Methylicorpusculum oleiharenae: one gene and its partner. The main gene of each other region encodes a partner of the protein of the gene in region 2 in a complex. Links are inferred from orthologs where the notes say so. Each region holds a gene or a part of one and is shown on either strand. Other genes may lie near its edges. The genes, in order: dapF and GO003_RS12800.

Region 1 (9,267 bases), 1.1 Mb from region 2 along the record:
ATTCCGCTTCTGTTGATGGCAAGGCCCATGAATTGCGCTCATAGTAAAAATAAGGTTCGGCTATCGCTAAATCGGGGTCTTCAGCGGATTGAGACTGGTCACGGGCAAAGTGATTTCTGAGTGCAGAAGTCGCATCGCGAAGGATGACCAATGCGCCAAATTCCCAGCTGGCAATGTTATCCAGCAGTAAACCGGGAGGGGCCACGTCATTAGTGATATAGCCGCCGGGCTTGTGTAGCAAAACTTCGGCGATATGAGCCAGTGTATTGGAATAAACATAGCCAATCGGCATGTTATTGGTTGTATTAGTGTCTTTGGTACGGATGACCGCCTCATCAAAAACATTAAACGGCTTGGGCGGTTCGCCCCACCATAAGCCCAATACAATCATTACAACTAAAACGACGGCGCTAATTACGCCAAGTACCCATAGGATACCTCTGTATTGCTCACTTTGCAGCGAATCGTTTTCTGACATTTCCAGTATCCTTTAAAAAGAACATTCTTATGCGCCCAATGATAACAGTTTTTGTTGTGATGACGTAATATGAGCCGTCGTTATTCTGTCCTTTTTTTTGCCCGAGGGTGGGTTTGGTCATAGACGTCAGCAAGATGTTGAAAGTTAAGATGCGTGTAGATTTGGGTCGTGCTGATGTTAGCGTGGCCCAGTAATTCCTGGACGGCTCTCAAATCCTGACTGGATTCCAGTAGATGGCTGGCAAATGAATGGCGCAGCATATGAGGATGGACGTGCTCGGCTACGCCTTTAGTCTGACACCAGTTTTGTAAGCGCTGATGTACATTACGGGTGCTGATGCGTTTGCCGCGATTGGAGATAAACAAGGCCGTTTCGTCACCGGCATTATACTGAGGCCGCAGCATCAGCCAGCTATTAACTGACTTAACAGCTTTACTTCCTATGGGCAGCACCCTCGTTTTATTGCCTTTACCTGAGCGTACAATTAACGTGCGGTCCGACAGGTCCAGGTCGTTGATATTTAAGTCGGTTAATTCACTCAGGCGCAGGCCGCAGGAGTAAAACAGCTCGAACATGGCCTGGTCGCGTATTTCCAGCGCGGAAACTGTGTTCGCATCCAGTAAGCCGCTGACTTGATCGACATCCAGCAGTTTGGGTAATTTCCTATCCTGTTTGGGGGCTCTGATTGCTTGCGCTGGGTTTATTGATGCAACCTGGAGTTTTAACAGGAATTTGAAAAACCCGCGAATTGAAGATAATTCACGTTGCAGGCTTTTGCTACCCATGCCCTGACGATGACGTGCGGCGATGTAGCCGCGAATCAAGGCGGGCTGAATATCCTGCCAGTCCTGGATGTTGTGTTCTTCACAGTAGGCGGTTAACTTAAGTAAATCGTGGCGATAGCTTGTGACGGTATGCGGTGACGACCTTTTTTCGATCTGCAGTTGTTCAATAAACCGCTCCAACCATTGGGTCGCTGCAGGCGTCACGTCAGTTATGCTCGAGCAGGGCAATCAAACGGGTGCCGATAATTTCACTCATCTGGGTCAGAAATAAATTGCCCATACTGTAATGAAACCGGTTTTCCTCCTGGCTGCCGATTGCGATGATGCCTTCCAGTTGAGTAAAGGCCATTGGAATAATGGCGCAGGATTTGACTTGCAGCGCATTGCCGCCGAAGAGAACCTTGGCTTGTGCCAGACTGGGTCGCCCGCATTTTGCCTGATTGCTGGATAAAATAGGGTAAAAATGCTGCAAATCGGGGCTGTCTGCTGAAATAAACAAGTTGTCCAGGTAAGAGTGTTGTTCGGAAATGATCTTGATAGACACGAAGTCGGTCAGAAAATACTCGTTAAACACATGTTCCAGATTGACGATCGCTTCTTCTAAGGTCGAAGCATCCAATAAGGCCAGCGTCAATTTATGCATGCGATTGAAAGACGTATCGTTGTCACGGGCAATTTCTATCAAGGCCGTGAGCTGGTTTTCCAATTCCTGATGCTTGACTCTGAAAATTTCCAGTTGCTTGGATATCAGGGAAATAGCGTCTCCGCTGGGATGGGGGATCGTCAGTTTTTCCAGCAGATTAAGATGATCGTTAAAAAACTCCGGGTGTTTACGTAAGTAATGTTCGACTTGCTCTTCGGATATTTCAGAAGTGATGTTGGGGTGACTCATAGTTCAATGTTTCCCTCGAAAACGATGCTGGCGGGTCCTGTCATCAAAACAGGCTGACCTCGCCCGTCCCACTCGATTTTTAATTTGCCTCCGGGTAATTCCACGGTGACGTGATGATCCAGCAAGTGCTGTTCAATGCCAATGACGACTGCTGCACAAGCGCCGCTTCCGCAGGCCATGGTTTCACCTGATCCGCGTTCATAGACACGCAGTTTGATATGATTTTTATCGATGATCTGCATAAAACCGATATTGGCCCGTTCCGGAAAGTCTGGGTGGTTTTCCAAAAGCGGTCCTATCTCATGGACCGGCGCTGTTTTGACATCGTGAACCTGCAAAACGGCATGAGGATTACCCATGGATACCGCTCCGAAAGCTTTTTCAGTGTTATTGACAATGGCGGTATAAAATCGCGATTCAACAGATGCCAAAAGCGGTATTTCCGCCGGATTGTGTTTGGGGATACCCATATTGACGGTGATCATGTCGTCCTGATCAAAGGATAGCAACAATTGACCGCCATTAGTATCTACCAGAATTTTATCCTTTTCTGTCAGTCGCTTGTCCCTGACAAATTTGGCAAAACAGCGAGCGCCATTGCCACATTGAGAGACTTCGCTGCCGTCTGCATTAAAGATGCGGTACTTGAAATCGGCAGTATCGCTTACCGGGGGTTCTACCAGCAGAATCTGATCACAACCAATACCAAAATGTCGGTGCGCAATAAAACGAATCTGTTCCGGAGACAATGAAATGTTTTGATGGATGGCATCAATAACGACAAAGTCATTGCCTAAGCCGTGCATTTTAGTGAAGTTGATCATGCTGTTTTTTCTCTGCACATAAAAATATAGAAACGTCCGTATTGTATTTCGAAACTATTCAACGTAAATGCATAATTACTCGCCAGACAGAGAATGGTTTCGAATTTACATGGTGTGCCTGCGCTTGATAAAGCCGCGATTTGGCCGCTTTCCTAAGGCAAGAGTTTTTCACCGGTCCATAATTGTTCAAGGGTTTCGCGTTCCCGGACAATAAAGGCAGACGCGCCGTCAACCATAATCTCGGGCGCTCTGGGTCTGGAATTATAGTTTGAACTCATGGTGAAACCGTAAGCGCCTGAAGACCGAATAGCCAGCAAGTCCCCCGCATTGAGCTTCAACTGACGGTCTTTCCCCAAAAAGTCGCCGGTTTCACAGACCGGTCCGACAATATCCCATTCACGTTCTTCAGCGGTACTGGTTTCGTCTACTGGAATAATAGCTTGCCAGGCGCCATAAAGCGAAGGTCGAATCAAATCATTCATTGCTGCATCGACGATGGCAAAGTGCTTGTCCGCCGTTTGTTTGAGATATTCGACGCGGGTGACCAAGATACCGGCATTGCCGGCTATGGCACGCCCCGGTTCCATCAGGATTTCGTATTCACTTGAATCCAGACGTTTCAGCACGGCTTCCACATAATGAGACGGTTCATAAGGTTTTTCATCCCGGTAGCGGATGCCGAGGCCGCCGCCCAGATCAATATGGTGTAATGCAATCCCTTGCTCAGCCAATTTATCAACCAATACAAGAATGCGTTCCAGAGCATCCAGGAAAGGCTGGATTTCGGTCAATTGAGAACCGATGTGACAGTCAATGCCTGCAATCCTGATATGAGGTAATTGCGCGGCGCGAAGATATTCCGTAAAGGCTTGATCTATGGACAAGCCGAATTTATTTTCTTTTAATCCGGTTGAAATGTAGGGGTGTGTTTTTGCATCGACATCCGGGTTTACTCTGAACGAGACCGGGGCAACGACGCCGAGTTGTCCGGCAAGATCATTGATCCTGTCCAGTTCACCACTGACTTCAATATTGAAACAGCGTATACCGGTTTTTAACGCGAAAGTAATTTCATCTTCGCGCTTACCGACACCCGAAAATACGATTTTTTGAGGATCGCCGCCGGCTTTCAATACCCGCTGTAATTCTCCCAAGGACACAATATCGAACCCCGAGCCTAATCGGGCCAGCAGATTGAGAATGGCGATATTGGAATTGGCTTTAACGGCATAGCAAATCAGGTGAGGATGATCGCCAAAGGCATCGTTGAATGCGTGCCAGTGCTTTTCCAGCGTGGCTCTTGAATAGATATAACAGGGCGTGCCGTATTGAGCCGCGAGGTCTGTTACCGGGCAGTCTTCAGCGAAAAGCCGGTGATTGTGATAATTAAAATAGTCCATGCTTATTTTTCTTTTTCTACCGTGATGGGTGGGCGTTGGTCCGGCAAGTATAGCGGTCCGATTTGACCGCAGGCGGTCAGTAAAATGCTAAAAAGCAAAAGAACGGGGATGAATTTTTTTATCATATCGGTTTAGCGTAAATGAGAGCAGGTAACCAAGTGGCTAATTGTGGCCAGAAAGCGAGTAAACCCAGCATTAAGATCTGAATTGCGATAAAGGGTATCACGCCTTTATAGATCTGGAGTGTTGTGATTTCAGGTGGGGCGACGCCTCGAAGATAAAACAGTGCAAATCCGAAAGGCGGTGTTAAAAATGAAGTTTGTAAATTTAAGGCCATCATGACGCCCAGCCATACCGGATTAATATCCATCGCCAGCAGGACGGGGCCGACAATCGGAACGATCACGAAGATGATTTCGATAAAATCAAGCATAAAACCCAGCAGGAACATGATCAGCATGACGCAGAAAACAGCGCCGAACTTGCCGCCCGGTAAGTCGGAAAGCAGGCTGACAATTAATTCGTCTCCGCCAAAACCTCTAAAAACCAGTGAAAACAGGGCTGCGCCCATCAAAATCATGAAAACCATGCTGGTCACTTGCGTGGTGTTTTGTACGACGTAACGGATTTGCTGCAGATTAAATTGGCCTTTGATCACGGCCAGAATAATTGCGCCTACCGCGCCGACTGACGCCGCCTCGGTAGGCGTGGCCAGACCGCCGATGATAGAGCCCAAAACCGATACGATCAGCGCCAGCGGCGGTGTCAGACTGCCTAATACTTTGGCATAAAATCGCCAGTCACGTTCCACCGGCTGAACGGTCAACGGCATCAAGCCGGGTTTGAACAAGGCAAGTGCGGCAATGTAGATAAGGTACAAAACGATCAGGCTTAATCCGGGAATCAGGGCGCCGGCAAACAAGTCGCCAACTGAAACGGTTTCAGGCGCGAAAATGCCGTTATCTAATTGAGCCTGCTGATAGGCCGTAGAAATAATATCGCCCAGTAATACCAGGACTATGGATGGCGGGATGATTTGGCCCAGCGTTCCGGACGCGCAAATCGTGCCGCAGGCGATAGCCGGGTCGTAATTGCGGCGCAGCATGGTGGGCAAGGAAAGTAAGCCCATAGTCACTACCGTTGCGCCTACAATGCCGGTGCTCGCCGCCATCAACATGCCGACCAGCGTGACCGCAATACCCAGTCCGCCTTTGAGTGAACCCAACAGATCCGTCATCGATTCAAGCAAACTTTCGGCAACTTTCGAGCGCTCCAGCATAACCCCCATAAAAACAAACAAAGGAACGGCAATCAGCGTTTCATTGGTCATAATGCCGTACAGCCGGTTAGGCAAGGCATTTAAAAAGGCGACGTCGAATACCTCCAGCCATAAACCTAAACCGGCAAAGGCAAGCGCCGTTCCGCTCAATGCAAAGGCAACCGGAAAGCCGGACAGCAGGACGATAAATACGGCAGCAAAAAGCCACAGCGCCATCGTATGTTCCATTTAATCCGATTCCTCTAAAGGCTTTAAATCAAGCGCAATTAACAAGCTGTCGAGAAAAAGCGCGCTGCCCTGCAGGGCGAGCAGGCAAGCTGTAATGACAAGCGTGGATTTGATCAGAAAAACACCCGGTAAGCCGCCCGAATTGCCCGAGCTTTCATGAATTTTCCAGGATTCCAGGACATAATCCCAACTGCTCCAGCCGATAAAAGCCGTGACAGGAAGCAGTAATAAAATGACACCGGAACAGTCAATCCATGCTTTGGTTCTTTTGCTAAAACCCTGATAGAAAATATCGACCCTGACGTGACCGTCAACTTTCAATGTATAAGCTACGCCCAGCATAAACACTAAAGCATGCAGGTAAGCAATGCATTCCTGAGAGGCGACGGAACCATAGTTCAATGCATAACGCAAAACGACAATAAGAAATGTGCCCAGCACCATGACCAGCGTAAGCCAGGACACGGCTTTTCCAACCCGGTCATTAAGCGCATCAATAATCTGAATATAGCCTTTCAGAGCTGAAACAAGACTTGACATAAATGGCGCACAAAAAAACGATATTCTAAATGAAATTCAAGGCTAAAGAATAATTTTAGACCGTATTTTTTTTGGGCGAGACAGTGGTGGGGTTTCTATCATGAGGATAGGAATTAACAACAGTAACATAAACGCAATCGCCAAAAAGCCAGGATTGACAATGTCCTTCAGCCAATAGCAGCCAAGACTTCCCCATAGAATTCGCATGGGGCCTGGAAGTTTGAACTGTTTCATAAGCGTTAACCTGGTTGATGTGTTCTGAATTCTAGAAGATTTTGGCGGATTGAGTAAAAAAACGGTTCGGAAATTATGAATCAGTTCAAATGCGGGTAAAAATAGACCGCTTAAAAAGCAACAATCGAGTTTGATTTGAAATTCACCCAGATGGTCTCGCCCAAGCGCAAATTAAGATCCTGTAAGGCTTCATGAGTGATTAAAGCCAGGAACTTTTCATCACTTCTGACTTCAACGCAGACTTTGCCGGCTTCTTCTGAAATAGAGGTGATGCGGCCGGAAAATTGATTGCGTATGCTGGAAATCAGCGGTGTGCGAGACAGGACAATTTCATGCGGATCAATCGAAATATGACGGCAATCACAGACATCCCCCGGCAATCGGATCAACAGCTTGCCGGTGTCGAAGCTATTACCTTGGGTAGTGCCACCGAAGAGATTGATCAGCGGGGAATCGACCTGCGTGCCCTGAACCAGCGAGATGACAGGCCCCGCCAATGCCAAACCCTGTAAACGGTTATGCGTGCTGAAAATCAGGGTTTGTTGTGCCTGGTCCAGGAAGCCGCTGATAAACTGTTCCATCAGTTGGTTACTGGAATTATCCAGAAAGTTAAACGGTTCGTCCATCAGCAGCACGTCAGGCTCGGTAATCAAAGCTCTCGCCAGCGCTGTTTTTTGGAGTTCGCCACCGGATAAGCTATTGGCCTGATGATTGGTCAGATGACCAATGCCGAATTGCGCCAGCGCAGTATCAATTTTTTGACGGCCTTGTGAGGGTTTTACGCCGTGAAATTTAAGCGCCAGCAACAGGTTATCCCGCACCGTGCCTCGAAACATAAATGGATTTTGTGGCAAATAACCGATTTTCCGAATGAGGTTACGGCGATTTTTGCCGGAAACTTTTTCCCCCATGAACACAATGTCACCTTGCTGAGGCGTTAGCGTAAGAGACAATAGGTTCAATAGTGTGCTTTTGCCGCATCCGTTTGGGCCAATTAGAGCCGTGACGTGTTGGCCATGAATCCATAATTCAGGCAGAGACAATACAGTCTTATCGCCGTATGCAAAACGAATGTCATGCAGTTCATAAATACCCTTCAAACGAGCTCATCCTCAAAATCGTTAATACCAGCAACCGGATGTTATTGTAACGGTATTTTATTTCCGGCTTATGGTTCAATAACAATACATAATGTTAACGGCCAGTAACTGGTAGCCTGGATGCAGTATTACGAAATCCGGGTTGCTTCATCCGGTCTTGGTATTGATATTACAAAGGACAAAATAATGAAAAAAATCAAGTATTTATTAGGGGTGTTGATTTTTGTGGTTGCTTTTGAAGGCTACGCAGAAACTGTATTGCGCATGTCTACGACAACCAGCACAGAAAACAGCGGCTTGCTAAAAGTGTTGAATCCGGCTTTTGAAAAACGCTATGGCGTCAGGATTGAAGTTTTGGCGGTTGGTACGGGCAAAGCGTTGAAATTAGCCGAAAACGGAGACGTGGATGTGCTTTTGGTGCATGCGCCTGACGCTGAAGCGGCGTTCGTAGCCGCGGGCTATGGGGTTAATCGCAAGCGGGTGATGTTTAATGATTTTGTTTTATTGGGCCCGAATAACGACAATGCCGGAGTCAAATCGGCGCAAACGGTTAACGAAGCCTTGCAAAAAATAAGCAAAGCCAAGGCCTTGTTTATCTCCAGGGGCGATGATTCGGGCACACATCAAAAAGAGCTGGCGCTCTGGCAACAAACAGGTCTTAAGCCGCAGGGGGAATGGTATATATCGGCCGGCCAGGGTATGGGAGCGGTTTTAACGATGGCGGATGAAAAGCAGGCGTATGCCTTATCGGATAGAGGCACTTATCTCGCTATGCAGGCAAAACTGCAACTCAATGTTCTTTATGAAGGTGATGAGGCTCTGATGAATCCTTATCATGTGATAGCGGTTAATCCCCAGCGTTTTCCAAACCTGAATTATGAATCGGCGATGCGCTATATCGAATTTTTGACAGGCGAGGAGGGGCAAGCGCTGATTGCAGGCTATAAAATACAGGGGCAGGCATTATTTCATCCAGATGCGGAACGTTAAAGCAGAATTCATCGGTACGGATCGAACACAATCGCTAGGCTTTCATGCCTGTTTAAATGAACGGCATTAATCGCTATTTAAGCGTGAACTATCGGGCGGTTAAACTTTTTGACCCGATTTTACACATTCAAAAAGGAGTTCGTCATAGGCGTCTTTGGGCAAAGTATCGTCACATTGCACGCCGTAGTGTGTGCCTTGGCATAAGTGTTTTATCTCTCCGCGGATAGCAACCGGAATCTGCGAGTTGGGCAGAATTAAAACAATGGATACCCAGCCTTCGCTTTCTTCGGGCAGGGGACTGTCCAGATGAATTTTGATACCGGTATAGCTGAGGTCGATCACTTCGCCTTCAAATTCGAGAGTATCGTTGGCAGGACGCTTAATGGTGAGATGGGCTTTAATTCCGTCGACTGGGAAGCGAGGGTGGTTACGCCTTTCTTGTTGCATAGTCATTCGCCTAAAAAATGTAGTTATTTAGCGTAATTTTTAAAAAATAGTGTATATCCATCGTAGATCG
Region 2 (9,020 bases):
CAATTCGGCATTGACAGACTAAAAACCTTATTCGAAAAGTACGCTGATCAAAAGCCGGGATTTATCGTCGACACATTAATTCAGCACCTGAAAGATTTCTGCCAATCTAGCTTTTTTTATGACGATATCACGGTCATGGTGTTCAAACGCTCATAAAAGTCAGAAGAAAATACCACCTCAAGAAATTCCTTTATACTTCTTGCAATAGTTCAAGGCCATGAGCCTGAAAAGAAAGATGCCATTTGGCCATCAGACTGCCGGCAAAACCCTGTTATTCCCAATCCATGACATGAAGACTTACCAGGCTGAGACTTATCAATGAATAATCAACCGGACGCTATCTCTGATACGTTGCTGCAATTTTGTAAAGGGCAACTGAACCTGGATCAATTGGAGGTTTTTTTACAGCAAACACTCATACAGACGCCTGAAAAAAGTGAAAAAATCCGGCATGTCTTACGCAGCAATCTCGAACAAAAACAGTTGAGTCCGGAGCACTATCTACGCTTACTTTCTTCATTAGACAGTTTAAGCCACTCTGTGAACCAGACTGACAATGATGAAACGCGGTTCAATCCCGTGACGCAAACACAGGAAGATGATGAGACGCGGGTGATTTATCAAGCACCTGTGTCATCCGCTTTCACTGGCGAAGAAGAATCAACCGTTGTAATCAATCCGGCAGGACGAACGGCACCGCCAAAGACTGTGATGTCAGGCTCGCAAACCAGTTCAAACTCAGCCACACTGTCATTTACTCAAACTGATTCATCTTTTGAATCGCCTTCAAACGACGGTCCGCTAGGCATCGGCTCGACGCTCAAGGAGCGTTTCGTGTTGCAGGATGTGCTGGGTAGCGGCGGCATGGGCGTGGTCTACAAGGCACTGGACCTTCGTAAGCAGGAAGCAAGAGACAAATCACCTTTCGTGGCGTTGAAAATCCTTAACGAAGACATTAAAAATAACGCCACCGCCTTTATCGCTTTACAAAGAGAGACTCAAAAAGCCCAAACCCTTGCACACCCAAACATTATTACGGTTTACGATTTCGACCGAGATAAAAGCCACGTCTTCATGTCCATGGAGATTCTGGATGGTCAATCGTTAGGCCGATATATTTCAGAAAAGGCCCCCAATGGCCTGCCTTTTAAAAAAGCCTGGTACATCATTAAAGGTTTATGTTTGGCGTTGGCTTATGCCCACAAGCACGGGATTGTCCATTCCGATTTCAAGCCCGGCAACGTTTGCGTTTTAGAGAACGGCGAAGTTAAAGTCCTTGATTTCGGCATAGCCTGCGCCGTAAGCCGTCATGATGCCGAGCAGGATCAAACGGTATTTGACGCCCGCCGTGATTTGGGTGCCCTTACGCCTGCCTATGCAAGCCTTGAAATGTTTTACGAAAATGATCCGGACCCCAGCGATGATGTTTACGCTTTAGCCTGTGTAACTTACGAAATTTTGACTGGAAAGCATCCCTACGGAAAACTTTCAGCCCCAAAAGCTATGGAACTGAATCTGCAACCTAAAATGGTCAGTGGATTAAGCCGAAGACAATGGAAAACGCTAGCCAAAGGACTTGCCTTTAAACGGCAAGACAGAATTCAATCCGTTCAGCAATTCATGAACGGATTGCAGGCCAAATCCGCACTGCCCATTATCCTGGGCAGCCTGGCTGTCATTACTCTTATTGCCGGAATTGCCGGTTACATTAAACTCGCTCAAGAGATAGATCCGTTACAAGACAAAATCATTCAACTTAGCCCTGAGCAACAGTTAAAAATCAAAGATTTATTGGATTTGGCAGAAATTCATTTTGATGTGGGTTATTTGACGGCGCCTACCGGAAGCAATGCACTCTGGTCTTATCGGCAGGTGCTTGAGATCGACCCGTATAATAAAGAAGCAAAACAGGGTCTGAAAAAAATTGCCGACATTCTGAGTGAGCAGGCAGAACAACTTTATGTTGAAGGCAAACATGATGAAAGTCTGACCAAGATTGAAGAGGGCTTGGAGGCCATCCCTAAACACCAGACCTTATTGGATCTCAAAGCTAAAATTTTACGCCAGCCCTGACATTCGATTGCCCCATTTGCAGAACAAAATCCGGCATCTATGCCCATCGTAGATCGAAATTCGGCACAGGGATGCTCGAAAGGACGCCGTAAAACCATCCATGTAGGCTCTATGCCAGCATCCATGCCGGCAAAGCCTTTGCCGAACAACCCGTTGCCTCCTTAGGCACTGCCGAAATTTGAAGTGCGAAAGGTATACAGTGGACAAAGCATTGAGTGGCCGACTCTTCAAGGCGCCTGTAACCTACCACCTGCCCGGTATATTCCAGTAAAATGAGATTAACGTCAGTCAACCTCATTTTATAAACAAGGCTTAACCCACAATTTTTATCGGGCCTTTGTCGACTCAACAACTCAGTTTGTCTTGAAATTATCTCAATGGAACAACAAAGCACATTCGTCAATTGGTTCAGGAATTCCTCTCCTTACATCCACGCCCACCGGAACCGTACCTTTGTCATTTTTTTTAGCGGCGTGGCGGTGACTGAACCGAATTTCGATAATTTGATTCATGACTTTGCCTTATTGAAAAGTTTGGGTGTCAGGCTGGTTCTGGTCCACGGCATTCGCTCCCAAATAGATGAACGCCTGCTACAGCAAGGAGATACGCCCAGATTTCACCATCACCTTCGCATTACCGACCAATCGACACTGCAATATGTCAAACAGGCGGCCGGATTGGTCCGGGTAGAAATTGAAGCCTTGTTATCGATGGGCTTGGCTAATTCACCCATGGCCGGTGCAAAAATCAGAGTCGCCTCGGGCAATTTTGTCACCGCAAAGCCGCTTGGTGTGCTGGATGGAATTGACTATTGCTATACCGGCAAAGTCCGGCGAATTGACAGCCAGGGGATACATCAACAACTTGACCAGAATAATGTCGTGCTGATTTCACCGATTGGTTATTCTCCGAGCGGGGAGGTTTTTAATCTTTCGGCGGAGGAAGTTGCCACCGAAGTCGCTATCGCCTTGCAGGCTGAAAAACTAATTTTGATGACTGAGCAAAACTGTTTAAATCCTGATAACCAGAAACCAGTCCAGCAACTGACTACCGGGCAAGCCAATGAATTACTGGAAAACAATCCAAACCTGCCGGAAGCCATCGCCCGCTCTTTAAGCGCAGCCATTCAAAGCTGTCAAAACGGCGTAACACGCGCCCACCTGGTCAACCGGCAAGTTGATGGTGCTTTGTTACTAGAATTATTCACGCGTGACGGCATCGGCACATTGGTCAGTCACGCCGCATTTGAGACGATCCGTACCGCCGAACTGGACGATATTGGCGGCATCATGGAATTGATAAAGCCTTTGGAGCAACAAGGTTTATTGGTTAAACGCTCTCGTGAAAAACTGGAAATGGAAATTTCCGACTATATTATTATTGAACGAGACGGTTTGATTATTGGTTGCACCGCGCTTCATGCTCTAGCTGATTCAGGCAGGGGTGTAATAGCCTGTCTGGCAATTCATCCGGATTATCAGCGAGCATCCAGAGCCAGCCACCTGTTGGATTACATTTATGATAAAGCAAAACAGTCTGATATTTCGAAACTTTATGTACTTTCGACTCAAACCGTTCACTGGTTTATTGAAAGAGGGTTCAAGCCTGTATCCATTGAACTTCTGCCTGAACCTTTGAAATCATCTTACAACCCGCAGAGAAATTCGAAAGTCTTATGCAAAACCATTAGCTAATGCCTATGCCTTATTCAAAGACGGTGTCTATCCTTCAAATTACCGACCTTCATATTTTGCCTGCCCCAGGGGAGAAAATGCTGGGCATAGACACCGAGTATTATTTCAAGGCCGTTCTTGATCAGGCATTTGCCACAGGCAATACCTTTGATCTTGTTCTGCTATCGGGAGACCTTGCTCAAGATCCTTGTGCGGCGAGTTATATGCGGATATTAAAAACGCTGGAACGATACCCGGTCAATTCGGTGTGCTTGCCCGGTAATCATGACGACTACCCGCTGATGCTCAGTTTGTTTAACAGTCAAAAAATCAGCTGTAACAAACAAACCTTGTTTGATGACTGGCAGTTAATCTGTCTTAACAGCCAGATACCCGGCCGACCCGGCGGCAATATCGGCAATGAAGAACTGTTATTTTTACAGAAATGTCTGACTGAACAGCCGAATTATTTTGCGTTAATCGCAGTCCATCATCATGTCCTGCCGACGCAAAGCCAATGGATGGATACCATGCTGATTGAGAATCAGCAGGAAGTGTTGAACATTCTACGCGATTTTCCGCAAGTAAAAGCCGTCACGACCGGGCATATCCATCAAGTGATGGACCGCGATTATCAGTCCATTCGTGTTCTAGGCTCACCAGCGACCTGTTTTCAATTCAAGCCGCTGTGCAGCGATTTTACGCTGGATTTGGAGATGCCCGGTTACCGTATCATTAACTTATTGCCTGACGGGTCAATCGAAACCAGCGTCTACCGCCTCCCAGGCTTGCTTCAGGAGCTAAGTTTGGACTCGTTTGGCTATTGACCTGGTTTTTTTCAGATTCTTTTTTTCTTTAGCCAGATACCCATCTGCTTTTACCGGAACAGAATCGGCTACCAGCAGTGCACCCAATTCCGCCATCGCCTTTCGGTACACTTTGCGTTTGAAGTACACAACATCATTCAGTGGTTCCCAATAATCCACCCAGCGCCAGCCATCAAATTCAGGCTTGGCCGTTCGATCAAAACGCACATTGGATTCAGGCGTAACCAAGCGCAAAATAAACCAGATTTGTTTTTGTCCTATGCAAAGGGGTATCGACTGTTTGCGGATATATCTTTCAGGCAATTGATAACGCAGCCAATATCTTGTGCGTCCCAGCAACTGCACATGTTCGGCACGCAAACCGGTCTCCTCCCACAGTTCACGATACATCGCCGCTTCAGGGTCTTCGTCATCATTAATGCCCCCCTGTGGAAACTGCCAGGAATTGGCACCGGAACGTTTAGCCCAAAACACGCGACCCTCGTCATTGCAAAGGATTATTCCGACATTAGGTCGGTATCCTTTTGAGTCAATCATGTTAAAACCTTTGAATTATCTGACCGTCACCGACTGCTTCGCATTAGGCGATCAGTTCGCTGGAACCGCGAGAATTATTAAGCCATGAAAGCGCTCGGTCATTACAGACTTTAAAATCGCTTGTGCTGCACAGATTCTCAATCAGTTCTTACTTTATGAGTTCAGCGTAAACCCGCTAAGGTGATAAACTCGTCGTAACGTTCAGTGAATAAAATTAATAAAGCTATTGTTCCACAAATCAGTTGGGGAGGCTATAGCCTATTTTTAAAGCCAATTTAAACAGGTATTTTAATGAGTCTAGCTATTTTTGATTTAGATAATACACTCATCGCGGATGACAGCGACTTTCTATGGGGGCAGTTTCTGGTCGATCAGGGCATAGTCGACAAAAACGCTTATGAAGCGGCAAATGCCAAATTTTACGAAGACTACAAACAAGGGAATCTGGATATCAGAGAATTCCTGGCATTCTCTTTACGTCCGCTTGCAGATAATGAACCGCAAAGACTGTTTCAGTGGCGAGAGCAATTTGTTCAGGAAAAGATTTTTCCAATCTTGCTGAAACCCGCTCAGGAACTGATAAATAAACATAAAGTTAAAGGCGATACCTTAATGGTTATTACGGCGACAAACCGGTTTGTCACTGAACCGATCGTACAACTTTACGGCATCGATATTTTGATAGCGACCACGCCTGAGTTTTCCGATGGAAAATATACCGGGGGCTTTAATGGCGTCCCTTGTTTTCAGGATGGCAAAGTCACATTATTGACCGAATGGCTGGCATCGCATTCGGAAACACTCGACGACAGCTGGTTTTACAGCGACTCCCACAATGATTTGCCCCTGTTGAATCGAGTCACACATCCGGTTGCGGTTGATCCGGATGAAAAGCTGCAACGGATCGCAGAACAGCAGGAATGGCCCATTATCAGCCTCAGAAACCATGTCTGCCCCACGCACCATTTCAAAAAATAAACGCGCCGGATGATTAAAAGGCAAACCAGTCTTTGCCTTTTAATTTTTCTTAATCAGAAAAATTTGTTTATCTCCTTCCCGCACAAAATCAACAATTTCATGCCCGGTCTGTTCGGTGTAGACACCGATATCCAGATGCGCTGCCGGATCGGTAGCGATTATTTTAACAATGTGTCCGGCAAGTAATTGCTGAAGGGCTTTCTTCAATCTTAATAAGGGCAACGGGCACATTAACCCGCTGGCATCAACTTCTAAATCAAATTCAATCATGGTTCTTGGATATAATTTCTATAAACTCCCTAAGTGGTGTTTATAATACCACCGCTACAATAAACAGCGAACTAACCGATCACATGGACTATTTTCCCTTATTTTTTAAACTGACAGGCCAGGCCTGTTTGGTGGTGGGTGCAGGCGAAATTGCGGCTAGAAAAATTGACTTGCTCAGCAAAGCAGGGGCCTGTATTACCGTCATAGCCAAAGATATCCGTTCTTCAATAAAAGAAAGAGAAAGTGACCTTAGCCTGCGCATCATACAAAAAAGCTTTACCGCAGAGGATGTCGCGGGATTTACCCTAGTCATCTCGGCCACCGACAACAAAACCACCAATGAAAGTGTTGCAGCCGCTGCTCGTCAGCATAAAATCCCCGTCAATGTCGTTGACAGCCCCGACCTGTGCAGCTTTATTTTTCCTGCGATTTTGGATCGTTCACCTCTGATAGTCGCGGTTTCATCGGGCGGCGCATCGCCGGTTTTAGCGCGCTTGTTAAGAGCCAAACTGGAAACCATCATTCCGCCCACTTACGGGCGCCTCGCACACTTGGCTGAAAAATTCAGACCGCAAGTCAAGCGATCGATCAAAGAACCTGCACAACGGCGAATTTTCTGGGAAAAAGCGTTACAAGGCCCGATCGCAGAACTGGTTTTCAAAGGAGATGAACTTCAAGCGACTCTTCAACTGGAAAAATGCTTGGCCGAAGAATCAAATTCAACGGCCCAAGGCGAAGTTTATCTGATAGGAGCAGGTCCAGGCGACCCTGATTTGCTGACTTTTAAAGCATTACGGTTGATGCAACAGGCCGATGTGATCCTCTATGATCGCCTCGTCGCCCCGGCGATTCTGGAACTGGCGCGCAGAGATGCTGAAAAAATCTATGTCGGAAAAAAACGCAGTGACCACAGTCTGCCGCAGGACGAAATCAACAGTTTACTGGCAACGCTGGCCAAATCAGGCAAGCGTGTAGCCCGTCTTAAAGGCGGCGACCCCTTCATATTCGGCCGGGGCGGAGAAGAAATTGAAACCCTGATGGAGCAAGGCGTTAACTTTCAGGTTGTGCCCGGCATTACCGCCGCATCGGGCTGCGCCACTTATGCAGGCATCCCTTTGACACACAGGGATTATGCACAATCATGCACATTTGTTACCGGACATTTAAAAGACGACACCATTAATCTCAATTGGAAGCAACTCTCTCTCCCAAACCAGACCCTGGTCATTTACATGGGCTTGATAGGACTGCCTTTTCTCTGCCAGTCATTGATAGATCACGGCGCACCGGATGACTTACCGGCCGCATTGATTCAACAGGGAACCACATTGAATCAAAAAGTCTACACCGGAACACTCACGACACTGCCTGCTATCGCCGCTAATGAGGATATCACACCGCCGACCTTGATCATTATCGGGAATGTCGTCAAATTGCATACTAAACTTAATTGGTACAGCGCTACTTCAGCGCTGTAATCCGGGATCAGTCATGCTAAATCGTTTATGTTTTGCCGCTTTATTTTGTTTATTTCTGCTTAACGGCTGTGGTAATTCGTCTAATTCAGAAAAAACCCAGCAGCTAGGCCCTGATAATCTTTTTGCGGCTGATATTTCCGAGCACTATGCTTTGATCAGCAACATGTCGGGACCTGCAGAGCTGTGGCAATTAAAACCCAAAAGTCTGCTTCATTCATGGAAACACCTGGATGGAACCAATGGTATTATAAAAACGTCCATTTCAGGCAATGAAGAATTTGCAATCACCGCAGAGCGTGATTCTTTGGTCTGGTGGCGTATCAGTGATGGAAAGCTTTTAAAAGTATGGAGTTTCCCCGAGATTAGCGCGGTCAGCATATCCAGTGACGGACATTTTGCGCTCATTGGGTTACCCGATAAAGCCATCTATTTTTCACTCAAAAAAGGCCTCACGCTTTATGCTTTCAGGCATGAAGGCTCGGTTTTGGCAACCGATATTTCAAAAAGCGGACACTATGCGTTAACTGGTTCCGCCGATAAAACCGCTAAATTATGGGATTTGGCAACCGGTGAATTAAAGTACACCTGGAGTCATTACAATCAGTTGTCATCCGTTGCGATAAGTCCGGATGACAGCTATGCCTTTACCAACGCAGCACTTGGACAGGCACTGTTATGGAAGCTCAGTAACGGTAAAATATACAAATCCCTGAAACCTGACAGGCAAACGATTGCGACAGCAAAATTCTCCGGCAATGGGCGACAGTTGATCACCGGCTTGACCTCAGGACGCATTGATCTTTGGAATATCAAGACAGGACAACGGATAAAGTTCTGGCGCGCTAAAAAGGATGAAAAGAGGCGGCCAACTGTTGCTTCGGTGCTGGGACTTGCGTTTATCGAAAACGATAAAAAAATTTACAGCATCGCCTCAAATGGTTATCTGCAACGTTGGAAAAATTAACTAAAAATTCAGTAATTGTTCAGACACATTAACGATAATCTCCACGACAAAAAGTAAAATTAATTGAATTTTTCCGTTAAATCCCCTATTCTTTTCGGGTTTAACTTTTTTATTGAGCGCAGTCATTTAATTACAACTAAAGAGTGCGCTCTTCTTCCATCACAAGAGAGGTCAAAATGAAAAAATTATTAATCGCGTCTGCTGGAATTGCACTGGTTGC

What was found.
Region 1: the proteins of GO003_RS12800 (region 2) and dapF are in contact, whole or in part, in a solved structure (PDB 5YGU), measured with the Escherichia coli proteins. The link is inferred for Methylicorpusculum oleiharenae from one-to-one orthologs.

What each region holds. Positions count from the first base shown.
Region 1 is NZ_WUTY02000001.1:1,775,075-1,784,341, forward strand. What follows is about bases 1,066-4,012. They hold dapF (diaminopimelate epimerase), read right to left. Parts: upstream 2,980-4,012; coding sequence 2,152-2,979; downstream 1,066-2,151. Other genes in these bases: xerC (tyrosine recombinase XerC), read right to left, coding at 1,066-1,467; GO003_RS08240 (DUF484 family protein), read right to left, coding at 1,469-2,155; lysA (diaminopimelate decarboxylase), read right to left, coding at 3,132-4,012. Outside these bases: GO003_RS08230 (DUF2333 family protein), read right to left, coding at 1-478; more of xerC, read right to left, coding at 559-1,065; more of lysA, read right to left, coding at 4,013-4,379; LPS translocon maturation chaperone LptM, read right to left, coding at 4,382-4,504; GO003_RS08255 (TRAP transporter large permease), read right to left, coding at 4,501-5,886; GO003_RS08260 (TRAP transporter small permease subunit), read right to left, coding at 5,887-6,426; GO003_RS08265 (ATP-binding cassette domain-containing protein), read right to left, coding at 6,771-7,760; GO003_RS08270 (substrate-binding domain-containing protein), read left to right, coding at 7,947-8,750; GO003_RS08275 (PilZ domain-containing protein), read right to left, coding at 8,850-9,197. UniProt on the Escherichia coli protein: Involved in the succinylase branch of the L-lysine biosynthesis and in the biosynthesis of the pentapeptide incorporated in the peptidoglycan moiety. Catalyzes the stereoinversion of LL-2,6-diaminopimelate (L,L-DAP) to meso-diaminopimelate (meso-DAP).
Region 2 is NZ_WUTY02000001.1:2,828,401-2,837,420, reverse strand. Bases 3,329-6,028 are described here. They hold GO003_RS12800 (RNA pyrophosphohydrolase), read right to left. Parts: upstream 5,111-6,028; coding sequence 4,547-5,110; downstream 3,329-4,546. Other genes in these bases: GO003_RS12795 (histidinol-phosphatase), read left to right, coding at 5,402-6,028; cpdA (3',5'-cyclic-AMP phosphodiesterase), read left to right, coding at 3,773-4,573; argA (amino-acid N-acetyltransferase), read left to right, coding at 3,329-3,767. In the rest of the region: GO003_RS12820 (PAS domain S-box protein), read left to right, coding at 1-156; GO003_RS12815 (serine/threonine-protein kinase), read left to right, coding at 319-2,073; more of argA, read left to right, coding at 2,451-3,328; more of GO003_RS12795, read left to right, coding at 6,029-6,088; GO003_RS12790 (sulfurtransferase TusA family protein), read right to left, coding at 6,128-6,358; siroheme synthase CysG, read left to right, coding at 6,442-7,836; GO003_RS12780 (WD40 repeat domain-containing protein), read left to right, coding at 7,850-8,800; GO003_RS12775 (c-type cytochrome), read left to right, coding at 8,977-9,020. UniProt on the Escherichia coli protein: Master regulator of 5'-end-dependent mRNA decay.